DNA from 3 places in the Lactococcus sp. bn62 genome. Region 3 is predicted to be linked to each of the others. Evidence: predicted binding sites of a transcription regulator. Region 3 holds the regulator's gene; each other region holds the start of a gene.
What was found. Region 3 encodes CtsR, which represses protease genes until heat stress. Its sites were predicted from a motif close to TTGGTCAAAAAAGGTCAAANA; they were not measured.

Region 1: clpB (ATP-dependent chaperone ClpB) is a predicted target of CtsR. The motif match lies at 2,457-2,477, and genes of this name have one in related genera.
Region 2: P3G65_RS08975 (ATP-dependent Clp protease ATP-binding subunit) is a predicted target of CtsR. The motif match lies at 2,409-2,429, and genes of this name have one in related genera.

What each region holds. Positions count from the first base shown of each region.
Region 1 covers NZ_CP120417.1:1,218,623-1,223,458, forward strand. The annotation lists gene clpB (ATP-dependent chaperone ClpB) at 1-2,383, opposite strand, end outside; gene P3G65_RS06340 (SDR family oxidoreductase) at 2,543-3,172, opposite strand; gene P3G65_RS06345 (Rrf2 family transcriptional regulator) at 3,261-3,701, opposite strand; gene P3G65_RS06350 (HdeD family acid-resistance protein) at 3,847-4,377, shown strand; gene P3G65_RS06355 (MFS transporter) at 4,434-4,836, opposite strand, start outside.
Region 2 covers NZ_CP120417.1:1,722,997-1,727,832, forward strand. The annotation lists gene yqeK (bis(5'-nucleosyl)-tetraphosphatase (symmetrical) YqeK) at 1-21, opposite strand, end outside; gene P3G65_RS08975 (ATP-dependent Clp protease ATP-binding subunit) at 76-2,322, opposite strand; gene rpoD (RNA polymerase sigma factor RpoD) at 2,540-3,922, opposite strand; gene dnaG (DNA primase) at 3,958-4,836, opposite strand, start outside.
Region 3 covers NZ_CP120417.1:488,806-493,641, reverse strand. The annotation lists gene P3G65_RS02795 (ATP-dependent Clp protease ATP-binding subunit) at 1-2,272, opposite strand, end outside; gene P3G65_RS02790 (CtsR family transcriptional regulator) at 2,262-2,714, opposite strand; gene greA (transcription elongation factor GreA) at 2,834-3,307, opposite strand; gene mltG (endolytic transglycosylase MltG) at 3,332-4,836, opposite strand, start outside.

The sequences.
Region 1 (4,836 bases), 730 kb from region 3:
ACATTTCTTCAAGACGTTGTGTCAATTGACCGGTCATCTTCACAATAATATTTTTAATATTATTCAATGACAATGGTTTGAAGAGAATAGTATCATCAATACGGTTGAGGAATTCTGGTTTGAAATGCATCCGCAATTGTTTCATCACTTCTTCAGTTGTTTCTTCAGATATTTCGCCTTGATCATCAACATTGTCTAGCAAATATTGTGATCCGACATTTGATGTCATAATCAAAACAGTATTCTTGAAGTCAACCAAAACGCCTTTTGAATCCGTCAAACGACCATCATCCAAGACTTGCAACAAGATATTGAAGACATCTGGATGTGCTTTTTCAATTTCGTCCAACAAAATAATTGTATATGGGTTACGGCGCACAGCTTCAGTCAGTTGACCACCTTCATCATAACCAACATATCCTGGAGGAGCTCCGACAAGACGGGATACACTGTGTTTTTCCATATATTCACTCATGTCAATACGAACCATGTGTTCTTCGGAGTCAAATAAATTTTCGGCCAAGGCTTTAGCTAACTCTGTCTTACCAACACCTGTAGGTCCTAAGAAAAGGAAGGAACCTAAAGGACGATTAGGGTCTTGAATTCCTGCTCGAGCACGAATAATAGCATCAGACACAGCTTCAACTGCCTCATCTTGCCCTACTACACGTTGATGAAGAGTTTCTGGTAAATGAAGGAGTTTTTCACGTTCACCTTCCACCAGTTTTGTCACAGGAATACCTGTCATACGGCCTACAACTTCCGCAATTTGTTCTTCAGTGACAGATTCTTGAACAAGACTGAGATCATCTGATTTTGCTTTGCTTTCAAGCTCTTTCAGTGATTGTTCAATTTCTGGAATTTTACCGTAACGTAAGGCCGCTGCTTTTTCAAAGTCACCTTCATTTTGTGCTTCTTCTAATTCATGGCGTGCACGTTCCAGTTCATTCCGTTTATCAGAAATATTGCCCACTTCTTTCTTTTCAGCTTCCCATTGGGCTTTAAGTTGATTGTTTTCTTCACGAAGTTCTGCAATTTCTTCACGAATGATATTTAAACGTTTCTTCGAAGCATCATCACGTTCTTTTTTGAGCGCTGCTTCTTCAATTTCCAACTGCATCAAGCGGCGGTTTGCTTGGTCGAGTTCTGTTGGCAGAGAATTCATTTCAACACGAATTGTTGCGCTGGCTTCATCGACTAAGTCAATCGCTTTATCTGGCAAGAAACGGTCTGTAATATAACGATCAGAAAGTGTTGCTGCTGCAACCAATGCGTTATCGTGGATTGTTACACCGTGGTGAATTTCAAAACGTTCTTTCAAACCACGCAGAATGGAAATAGTATCTTCAACTGTTGGTTCAGTAACTAGAACTTTTTGGAAACGACGTTCCAAAGCTTTGTCTGTTTCCATATATTTACGGTACTCGTCCAAAGTTGTTGCACCAATTAAATGCAATTCACCACGTGCAAGCATCGGTTTCAAAAGATTACCAGCATCCATTGAACCTTCAGTCTTACCAGCACCGACGATCGTGTGTAACTCATCAATAAAGAGAATAATTTGTCCGTCAGACTTTTTAACTTCATTCAGTACTGCTTTCAGACGTTCTTCAAACTCACCACGATATTTAGCACCTGCAATAAGTGCCCCCATATCCAAAGAGAATACTGTTTTATCTTTTAGATTTTCAGGTACATCTTTACGGACAATACGTTGCGCAAGTCCTTCAACAATGGCTGTTTTACCTACACCAGGTTCACCAATTAGAACCGGGTTATTTTTTGTTTTACGTGATAAGACACGAATAATATCACGAATTTCTTCATCACGTCCGATTACAGGATCTTGTTTTCCTGATTTCACTTGAGCAACAAGGTCGACGCCGTATTTTTCAAGTGCTTTATATGTATCTTCAGCATTTTGGTTTGTCACTTTATCACCTCCTCGTAGGTTTTCAATTGCTAATTTCGTTTTTTCTTTATTCATTCCATGGCTAACCAGATATTCTGTTAAAGGATTTTTCTTTAACTCAAAAAGGGCCAAGAGTACAATTTCAGTTGAGAGATATTCATCACCCATATCTTTGGCAATCTTATTTGCTGCATTGAACAGATTAAAGAGATCTGCGCTAATATTTTGACCATAGGTAATATTGCTACCTTCAACAGAAGAAATCTTGTCTATTTCTTTTTCAATAATTTTTGTAAATTCTTCAATGTTAATTTCTGAATCTTTGTAAAAATTAAAGGCAAAACTGTTCGGTTGCACAAATATTCGCCATAAATGTGGAATTTCAATCGCTTGATGATGGCGAGTCTGCGCAATTTGTTGCGCTTCATAAAGCGATTTTTGCATACTTGTTGTCATTTTTTCGATGTCCATAATGCACCTCGATTCATTTCATAGTAATGTAGTATTTTTCTCATTTTTCTTACTACCTCTTAATTATACTCTTTTGGTCAGTAAAGGTCAAACTATTTGCTCATAAATTTACATATAAAAATAAGAGGGGTTTTCTTGAGAAAATCCCTCTTATTTTTACTATTTTTGAAAAACGCTGATACGTTGTCCGACATAATTTCCTTCCAGTGCAATATTAATCATCGCTTTCGCATAGTCTGCATAACTAATCACACTTTCGCCTTTGTCATTAACCGTAAACTCTTCTCCCGCAACAACATAATCTCCAGTTTTTTCACCATCTGCTTGGAAATCTGCAGCAGGGCTTACATAAGTCCATTTCACATCCTGACGTTTTCTCAACGCAGTTAATGAATCAGACATAGCTGTTGCCAAAGGTTTGAAAGCGTCTGGGAAACCTTCTGATTGATAAAGTGCTAAATCATGTTCTGGATTAAGGTAAAGACTTCCGGCACCACCAACAATCAACAAGCGCTTGTCCGTACCTTCAACAAGATCAGCAAGATGTTGGATTGAAGTAGTATGTTGCTCCAAGCTATCTTCTGCCCATGTTCCAAAAGCATCAATAATAACATCAAAATCCTTGATGTCTTCTTTAGTTAAATCAAACAAATCTTTCTCGATAGAAGACGGAGCTACTGTTTTGTTTTCGCCCCGAACAATTGCTGTTACATCCAAGCCTCTGTCTACCGCTTCTTGTACAATAAGACGACCGGCTTTACCATTTGCTGCTACTACTGCTAATTTCATATTAGACCTCCATGTCTTTTCCGTTGTAATATTTTTTGTTACAACTAATTCTACATAAGCTTTTATTAAATGTCAACGATTTGGTTTCTTAAGGATTTATCGCCACATAATGATCAATATCCGTAATTACTTCTTGTAAACTCATCGCCTTCATTTGGTCTTCCATCGCTTTTTGAATTAAATCAAGTTTATCATACAGTACTTGATGGATATTTTTCCCGACAGAACAGTCAGGGCTGGGATGTTCGTGAAAATGGAATAAGCCATTTTTATTAATGACTTCAACCGCACTATAAATATCGAATAAACTAATGTCTTCAATTGGTTTAGCGATTGCAGCTCCACCGCTCCCGCGCACAACATGCACTAATTCGTTAGCTTTCAGTTGCTGTAATACTCTTCGAATAATCACGGGATTTACATTAATACTTGTAGCTAAAAAATCACTAGTAATCTTATGTTCTCCCTCAAAGGTATGGATACAGGCAAAAATATGAAGTGCAATCGTAAAGCGACTTGATATTTGCATTTTTTTCTCCTTCGACTCTCATTTTACCTTAAGTATAAATGTCCTTTTTCAGAATGTCAATTATAATAACTAGGCAAATATATTATGGGCACTTCTCTCCAAAATAAGTTATAATTAAATTATCAGAAAAGAAAGGGGTATAAATATGTTTTCTGAAAACTTTTCGAAAAAATTACGTAACAACGTCGGAATTAATGGTCTTATTTCCACACTTATTGGATTACTCATTTTATTTTGGCCAGGACGTACAGCACAAGTTGGAACTGTTTTGATTGGGATTTCCTTCATTTTAATTGGAGTTTCTTATCTTGTTTCTATCTTTGCCTTGATGAATGAAAATCCGTGGTCACGCTTTGGACATCTTCTTTTAGGTACGGTTTACTTGGTTGCGGGGATTTTCTCTTTAATTAACTTGGCAGCTGCAACAGCTACCTTGTTTATCATCATTGGTATTTTAGTTGGTTTCACATGGATTACTGAAGGCTTTGTTTCCTTTGGGTTTGTTCCATATTCTCCATCTAAACCTTGGACAATTCTTTCAGGACTTCTCAGTGTCGTTGCGGGCTTCATGCTCTTGCTCACACCTTTATGGGGTGCAATGGCACTTTGGACACTTCTTGGTGTTGTTGTTCTTATCTTAGGTATTTTCAAATTGATTCGTTACTTTACTTGGTAATCTTTGCGAATGCCAAATAAAAAAGGGTTCTTCTTAAAGAACTCTTTTTTAATTTTTCATTTTTTCGATTTACGGTTCATAAGCATTGACAATACACCGGTACCAAACAAGATAATCGCCGAGATATAGTAAGGGAAGAAATGATTGATATCAAACATTACTCCTGCAGCCAATGGACCTAAAATATTGCCAAAACTTGTAAAGGTTGAATTCAATCCATTGATTGCTCCTTGTTGGTCTCCTGCGTGTTTTGACAAGTAAGTTGTTACTGCCGGTCTAAATAAGTCAAAAGCGAGGAAGACAACAAATGTAGAAATAGCAACAGTGATGCGATTACCTGTGAAAGCAATAATAGCAATAAAGAGCGCACTTGCAAAGAAGGTCAAATGAATCAAATGCATTTCACCAATCTTTCCAACAATCCAGTCGAATAGGAAGAGTTGGAAGAAAAGGGCGATA
Region 2 (4,836 bases), 900 kb from region 3:
AAGTTGATTTGTATTTTTCATATTTACCTTACTTTAACAAAAAAAGATAAGACCATCAACCGGTCTTATCTTTTTTTATTTCTCCTCATCTTCAGTATCAGATGTATCCGCTGTGCCTTTTACTTCTTCAGGCTTATTCACAATAACAATCTTATCATCAACCAAATCTGCAAGTAATTCTTTATACTCAGGATGCTCGATATAAAAATCAGCAATAGCATCCTCGATATTATCCTGGATGGTACGACGTAATGGGCGTGCTCCCATTTTCGGATCGTAGCCCAGATCAACGAGTTTTTCTTTAACCGCCTGTGTGACGTCAAGATGAATATCATTTTGAGCGATTTGAGCATTTACTTCATCCAACATTAAATCTACAATCTTAAGCAAGTTTTCTTTGCTCAATGCTGAGAATTCAATGATAGCATCAAAACGGTTCATGAATTCTGGACTGAAGAAATTACCCAACTCTCCAAGCACTGAATTCGTACGTCCTTCACGTGCAGCGCCAAAACCAACACTTGCTTCAACCTTACCTGTACCAGCATTCGATGTCATAATGATGATAGCATCTTTGAAGGAAACTGTACGACCTTGCGCATCTGTCAAACGCCCGTCATCAAGAATTTGCAAGAACATATGCATTACATCCGGGTGAGCTTTCTCAATCTCATCCAATAAAATTAAGCTGTATGGGTTACGGCGCACACGTTCTGTCAACTGACCTGCTTCTTCATAACCCACATATCCTGGAGGAGCACCAATCAACTTAGCCACACTATGTTTTTCCATGTATTCCGACATGTCAAAGCGAATCATGCTATCTCTTGAGCCAAAAAGCTCATAAGCCAATTGTTTTGCAAGTTCGGTCTTCCCTACACCAGTAGGTCCAACAAAGAGGAATGAACCGATAGGACGATTAGGCTTTCCAAGTCCGACACGCGAACGACGCACAGCTTTAGAAATTTTATCAATCGCTTCATCTTGCCCGATAACATGTTCTTTCAAGTCTTCAGCTAGATTAATGAGCTGTGTTTGTTCTTTTTCTTTCAAATCACCTACAGGTATATGTGTCTTTTCTTCAACAATTACTTCAATATCTTTTTCTGTGATATTTGGCATGTCAGTATCTGAGATTTCATGGCTTTGAAGCTCACGAAGCTTAGCGATTTGATCACGGAAATGAGCTGCTTTCTCAAAATCTTCACGTTGCATGGCTTCGTTTTTTTGCGCCTCTGCTTGCTCAATACGTTTCTTTATGTCCTCAGGATCAACAAATTTGAGGGTCAGATTCTTTTTCGAACCCGCTTCGTCCAGCAAGTCTATTGCTTTATCGGGAAGGAAACGGTCCTGAATATAACGGTTAGACAGATTTGCAGCAGCTAAGATTGCTTCATCTGAGTATTTTACATGATGATAATCTTCATAACGTTTTTGAATACCACGTAAGATTGTGATAGTCTCATCTACAGAAGGTTCATCAACTTTAACAGGTTGCATCCGACGCTCAAGCGCTGCATCTTTTTCAATAATTCGATATTCATTGAGGGTTGTTGCTCCAACAAGTTGGAGTTCTCCACGTGCTAAAGCCGGTTTAAGGATATTTCCAGCATCCATATTTCCTTCCCCAGCAGAGCCTGCGCCCACAATCTCATGAATTTCATCAATGAAGAGGATAACGTCATCACGTTTACGAATCTCTTCCATCAGTTTTTGCATACGCTCTTCAAATTGCCCACGCACACCAGTACCTTGGACGAGACTGACAACATCAAGACGAATAACTTCTTTATTTTGTAGTTTTTGTGGTACATCACCATCAACTATTTTTTGGGCTAAACCTTCAACAACTGCTGTTTTCCCAACACCAGGTTCACCGATAAGAACAGGATTATTTTTTGTTCGACGATTCAAAATTTCGATAACACGGGTAATTTCAGAATCCCGTCCAATAACAGGATCTATTTCTCCACGACGTGCAGCATCAGTAATGTTGACTCCGAATTCTTCAAGAAGTCCTTTAGGTGCTTGACTTCCACGAGGATTTTGTGGACCTCCTGGGCCTCGACCACCCGCTTGTGTTGGAGGTGTCATTGTCCGACCTTGATCATTACCATGTAAGGCTTGGAAAATATCTGGAAATGGATTAAAAGGATCATCATTATTCGAAATATTTGTAGCTCCAGCAAACAAGCTTTCTTGACCACCTGATTTCATAATTTGATAACAGTTTTGGCATAAATCCACTTGCTTACGCTGGCCATTCACATTTGTATAAAGGTGAATTGTCGCTTCGTTTATTTTACAATTTTGGCAGAGCATCTCTTCCTCCTTTGTGGTTACGTCTTTTCTTTATTTTAACTTATTTTTTTAGAATTAAAGAATCATGTCTGGCTTCTTTTATTTAAAGTTTGACCTTTTTTGACCTTTAATAATTTTTATTATATCACTTCTCTCAAATTTATCAAATCTTTTGTACTATATTCTTTTTCAATTATAAGAAAAAACTCTTCGACATCTGTCGAGAGAGTTTTTTATATTACATAAAGTCACGCAATGGTTTGCTACGACGAGGATGACGTAACTTTTTAATCGCTTTCGCTTCAATTTGACGAATACGTTCACGTGTCACTTTAAATTGTTTACCAACATCTTCAAGTGTGTGCATACGTCCATCATCAAGTCCAAAACGCATACGCAATACGTTTTCTTCGCGGTCCGTTAAGGTATCCATAACTTCATCAAGCTGTTCACGAAGCAAGATACGGTTGGTATAGTCTACCGGACTTTCAATCACATCATCTTCAATGAAATCTCCAAGGTGTGAATCGTCTTCCTCACCAATAGGTGTTTCCAATGATACAGGTTCCTGCGCAATTTTTAAGACTTCACGAACTTTATCAGGTGTCATGTGCAATTCTTTACCAATTTCTTCTGGTAAAGGATCACGACCTAATTCTTGTAAAAGATTACGTTGTACACGGATTAACTTATTGATTGTTTCGACCATGTGGACAGGAATACGAATTGTACGTGCTTGGTCAGCAATCGCACGTGTGATTGCTTGACGAATCCACCAGGTCGCATAAGTTGAGAATTTGAAACCTTTCGTATGGTCAAATTTGTCCACAGCTTTCATAAGTCCCATGTTTCCTTCTTGGATCAAATCCAGGAATTGCATCCCTCGTCCAGAATAACGCTTTGCAATTGAAACAACCAAACGTAAATTGGCTTCCGCAAGCATTTGTTTGGCAAATTCTGCTTCATCACCACCTGCCACGATAGCTTCCGCAAGTTTTGTTTCTTCTTCAAGCGAAATCAATGGATAACGTCCGATTTCCTTAAGATACATACGGACAGGATCATCAATACGGACATTTGTCACGATTTCATCCATGGCATTATCATCAAGCTTTTCTTCTTCTTCAGCTTGCAAAGCTAATGGACTAGGATTTCCTTCTTTATCAACAATAGAAATACCTGCATCTTGGATTTGTTGAAGCAAATCTTCGATAGCTTCGGCTTCCAAACCAAACTTCACCACAAGCTCATCTGTAATTTCATCATCTAAAGCTTCTTCGAGAGGTTTACGTTTTGTAATATAAGCTGCTACTGCTTTATCAAAAGCCTTATTGTCAAAAGTATCCGAATCTTTAATATCGATTTTCTTGGCCGCTTTTTCTTTAACAGAAGTTACATGTTTAGAACCTTTTTCTTTTAACTCTTCCACATCAACTTTTTCAACAATAATTGGTTTAAAATCCATTGCCGCAAGGAGTTTTGCTTCTTCAGCTTCAAAAATAGAACTTGAATGCGATTTAACCGCCATACCAAGCTCTTGTGCTTTTGCGATTAAAGCTTTGTTAGTGATTCCAGTTTCTTTTGCAATTTGACTGATTCTTTTTTTATTATTACTTGCCAATTTAATCCTCCCCAATGAACAATATAAGCAATAGCTTATATTTTTTTCTTCTGATTAATGATTTGGATTGTGAGTTCCAGCTCACGTTCCTTGTTGCCTACTTTTTGGGCATTCTCTAGTTGTTTTTGCAATTCACTAAACTTTATTTGCTCCATTTCCTTTGCAAAAACGGCCACCAAATCTTCGAGCTCCTGACTACTTGTCTCATCTGGCAAATCAAGACTTAAGATTTGATAAAATAAATTTTTCTCATCGGTATCTAATGAGGTACCAAAGTGAGAAGGATCAATTTCTTCAAAACTCATAACCTCAAGTATGATTTTGTCAAAAAGGTTCTGGTAACGCTGATGGACAAAGCGAAAAGTTTCATCCTCCGCAAATTTTTGAAGAATACTCTGATGATAAATCATGCGATTCAAAAGTTGTTCCTCTGCCCGTTCACTTCGTGATAAACTTGGAAGTTGCGGCTGTTGTACAGTTTTAGCAGCCTCTTGACCAGAAGGAAAATCACCATAATAATCTTGCTCCGTTGCAATAAAACCAGGATCAGGATAATTCGAAAAATCTTCTTCCGAAAAGCTCCCAAAACTCTCTTCAAAATTTCCCGCTTCTGCCCTTGATTTAAGGACGTTTTCACGCTTTAAATTGACAGATTGCTCTACTTGATTATACTCGAAATCAGGTAAAATCTCAACTAATTTTCTTATAAAAGCATCCTGTGCTGTAATTGACGAAACCCTTGCAATAACAGGCGCCATTTGCTCAATAAAATCCAATTGGTTTTGCAGATTTGAAAGGTTTTCAGGTTTCAAATAATCAATCAGAAATTCTGTCGGTTGTATCCTGCTGTTTTCCATCAGACCAGCTAATGATTCTAAAGAATATTTTTTACTGTAATCGTCTGGATCCAAGCC
Region 3 (4,836 bases):
TCAAAGCAGCAGGTGTAAATTTTACTTTGATATTTTGATCTTTCAAACGCGATACAAGAGATTTACTCATGATTTTCACGACTTGTTCAATCTCTTTTTCTGTCAGTGAATGGAAAACGATAGTTTCATCGATACGATTGAGAAATTCTGGACGGTACTGTTTCTTCAGCTCTTCCATGATTCTTGCTTTCATAGCTGGATAATCCGTTGAAATTGATTTAGCCCCAAAACCAACCGTTTTATCATCACGAATAGCCGTTGCACCCAAGTTAGATGTCATAATGATGATCGTATTTCTGAAATCAACTTTACGTCCTTTGGTATCTGTAACGAAACCATCATCCAAAATTTGTAACATGATATTGAAAATATCAGGGTGGGCCTTTTCGACTTCATCAAGGAGAATAACAGAATAAGGCTTATTACGGACTTGCTCTGTCAATTGCCCACCTTCATCGTAACCTACATATCCAGGAGGTGCTCCGATAAGACGCGATGTCGAGAATTTTTCCATAAATTCACTCATGTCTACACGAATCATATTTTCTTCACTGCCAAAAACACTTTCCGCTAAAGCCTTAGCAAGCTCTGTCTTCCCAACTCCTGTCGGACCAAGGAACATAAATGAGCCCAAAGGACGTCTCGTATCGGCAATCCCTGAACGTGCACGTCTAATGGCACGAGAAACAGCAGAAATCGCTTCTTCCTGTCCAACCACACGTTTATGTAACTCTTTTTCTAAGTTAATCAGACGTTCACTTTCTGTCTTCGTCATCTGTTGGAGTGGGATTCCTGTAAGGTTAGAAACGACAGCATAAACATCGCTTTCCTCCACCAAAGGATTATCATTTTCCGATACTGTAAAATTATCAATCTTGTGCGTTAATTTTTCAATATCTTTTTCAATCCCTTGCGCTTCAACAATATCAAGAGCAACAACTGCTTTTTGTAATCTCAGTTCTTCCGCTTTTAATTCTGCTTTTAACTCGTCTAACTTGGTATAATTTGTTTTACTCGTGATTTTAACTTTGGCTGCTGCTTCATCAAGAAGATCAATAGCTTTGTCTGGGAGACGACGACTAGGCATATAGCGATTACTCAAGCTGACAGCACGCTCCAAAGCCCCTTCTTCAAATTTGACTATATGGTAAGCCTCAAATTTTTCTTTCAAACCTTGTAAAATCGCAACCGTTTCCTCTTCTGAGGGTTCTTCGACATTGACACGGGCAAAACGGCGTTCTAGGGCTTCATCTTTTTCAATATATTTTTGATATTCTTGATAAGTGGTAGCACCGATGAGTTGGAACTCGCCCCGTGCTAATGCTGGTTTTAAAATGTTTGAGGCATCGTTGACCGAGTCCATGCCGCCACCAGCCCCAATGATTGTATGCAGTTCATCGATAAAGACGATAACATCTTTATCGTGTGTCACTTCATCAACAATAGCCGTTAAACGATCTTCAAATTCACCACGGAATTTTGTCCCCGCTACGACCATCGCCATATTTAAAGCCATAATGCGGCTACCACGTAAACCTACAGGAACATTTCCTGCAGCCACACGTGTCGCAAAGCCTTCAATAATCGCTGACTTACCAACACCTGGCTCACCAACAAGAACGGGATTATTTTTTGTTCGCCGGCTCAAAATGTGGATAAGACGTTCAACTTCACGCTCTCTTCCAATCATGGGATCAAGCTTGCCTTCACGGGCTGCTTTTGTCAAATCTGTTGATACCGTGTCTAAAGTAGGTGTCGTCGTTGTTTCGGACACTTTCCCCGACAGGTTTCTTTTCGAAGCTGGTGTCACCGCTTTACGGCGCTCTGGTACACGTAGATATGCTTTTTGCTCTAGCTTTTTGCGGAGGTTAACGATATTGATGTCTTGCTCACGTAAAAGTTGTCCTGCAAAGCTGGCTTCATTTGCCAACAGCATATATAAGAGATGCTCGGTTCCGATGCGGTTTTTATCATTATTTTGAGCTAGTGCTCGTGCTTGCTCAATAATCGTTTCGACTCTTGGACTAAGCTTTATTTCTGATTTTTTTGTCTTCACTTGACTTGAAAAATCTTCGATGTCGATTAACATTTCTTCCAAATCAATCTTTTCTGAATTAAGTAGCGTAAATGCCAATGAAGCCGGGACCTCAGCCAAGGCAGCCAATAGGTGCGAGCTTTCAACCCACGCGTAGTTAAACTTGTGCGCATAGTCGACAGACTTCTCAAGCACTTTTACGACTTGTGGTGTAAAGTCCTTTTCATTAAATTTCATCATCACGATCCAATCTCTGTAGTATTTTTATCATCATTTGTGCTCGACAACTGTTAGAAATATCACTATCAGCTAAAAGCAAAAGGAGAAGATTTCCTTCTCGTTCAGTCAAAATGTTTTCATCAAATAAAAGTTGCAAGACATCTTGTGCCATACTTTCGGTCAAGTTGGCAGGCAACTTCTGTGCTAAATCAAGCAAGAATTCATGCTTTGCCGAATAATGGTATTTGAATATTTTGATATAGCCGCCACCACCACGCTTCGACTCAACATCAAAGCCTTTAGATGGGGTGAAACGGGTTTTAATCACATAGTTAATTTGCGAAGGAACCACGTCAAATTGACTGGCTAAATCTGCACGTTTAATCTCAATCTCACGTGCCTCTTCTAGCAGTTTTCGCAAATAAGCTTCGATAATATCTGAAGTATTTTGGGCAGACATAGAACCTCCAATCTTTGACCTTTATTGACTATTATATCGAAAATTTTAATTTTTTACCAAAAATAGTGGCTGAAACGTCTCTAAAATAAAAAAATCCGCTAAAAGCAGATTTTTTTATTTTATTTGACATCAACAATCTTAACTTCGATTTCACCCATAGGCAACGGAATTTTCACAACATCGCCAACTTTACGGCCAATCAAGGCTTGAGCGATTGGAGATTCATTTGAAATTTTGCCTGAAAATGGATCTGCTTCAGCAGTACCGACGATTTCGTACTCTTCTTCTTCGTCATCTCCAACTTCTTGGAAAACAACTGATTTACCAAGAGCAACTTCATTTTTGTCAATATTAGCATTGTCTACGATTTCAGCATAACGAATCATTGTTTCCACAGTTGAGATACGACCTTCAATAAAGGCTTGTTCATCTTTTGCTGCTTCGTATTCTGAGTTTTCTGAAAGGTCACCGTAGCTACGTGCAATTTTGATGCGTTCAATAACTTCAGGGCGTTTAACCAATTTAAGGTTATCTAATTCTTGTTCTAATTTTTCCAGACCTTCTTTGGTCATGGGGAAAGTTTTTTCTACCATTTTTTATCCTTTTTAAATTTCTAATTAATTACCCGACGCAATCGCATCATTGACATACTTTTGAACATTGATGTTTTGTTCTTCAAGTGTTTGCGCAAAGTAAATCTTACCTTCAACGTCTGCTACGAAATAAAGATAATCATTCGCAGTCGGGTTAAGCACTGCTTTGATTGACGACAAGCTTGGACTTACGATTGGTCCAGGACCAAAACCTGGATACAAGTAAGTATTGAAAGGTGAGTCTAATTGTGTATTAATTGCAGCTTGCTGATCAAGCGACGTATCCTTACCTAGCTTACCTTCAGCATAAAAGATTCCTGTATTAGAATCCATCGTCATCCCTAAATCTTTACGGTTAAAGAAGACCTGTGCAACGTTACGGCGATCATCATCGCTATTCGCTTCTTTTTCGACAATGGCAGCCAAACTCAAGGTTTCATTGACCGTAAGTCCGTTCGCTTGTATTTGTTCATACAAAGGTTCCAGCTGTGTATTAGTTGTTGAAAGCATGGTCTCAATTAAGCTTTCAACAGTTGTCTTTTTCGTATACTCATAAGTTGCTGGGAAGAGGTAACCTTCAAGTTGATACTTCACACCACTGTCTTTACTTGGTAAGCTTGCAAGAAGTTTTGGAAACTTCTCTTTCATTTTTTCGATGAACGCTTGATCCTGTACAGTCTTCATAAACTCATCTTTAGTAAAAGGTGTTTTTTCATCTTTATCCGCAGAATTCACTGTAACAGCTTGAGCAATTTGTTCCAATGTATAACCTTCAGGAATCAAAATTTTGCCCAGAGTTGGTTCCACAGGATGTTCGGTTCCTCCTTGCTCCAAAAGACTTGCAATATCCGACAAGTTCATGCTAGGCGCCAAGTTGTAGTAGCCGCTCTTAAAGCCACTGAAATTTTTAAATTTAGTATAGTATTGGAAAACCATACCATTTTTGATAATACCTTCTCGTTGTAAGATATCTCCGATTTGTTTACTGCTTGCTCCCGCTGGAATGTTAATGGCGCGTTTGGTTGTATTTGCAGTATTGAGCGGTTGTACACCTTCTTTGATGAAATTATAACCGTAAAAACCAGTCCCTGCCGCAGCCAGAATTAAAACAGCTACGATAACAGCAATAATCTTTCCAGAAGAAACTTTCTTCTTCGATTTTTTCGCTTTCGACTTGGGCTGCATTTCTTCAGCTTCCGCATCCGATTTTACTGCTGCACGACGACTTCTTTGTCTGTGAGTCGTCTCTTCGGCAAGAGACTCTGCAGCATCACTTGCTTGTGCTTCAGGTCGCTCATATTCATCAACAACTTCTTTATCAGACTCTTTTGTCTTGCGTCTAAGTCGTGAATAACTTTGTCCTTGGCTCGCTTGGAGCATTTGCTCGCGAACACTTGCAAAGTCTGGACGTTCTTCATGTGCTGATGCTTCTGTTTCCACTTGATCAGAAACAGCTTTTTCAGGAAATTCTACATCTTCGGAAATTTTAGCTTGTTCCTCTACTTCTGGATTTTCCAGTTCTTCTGTCA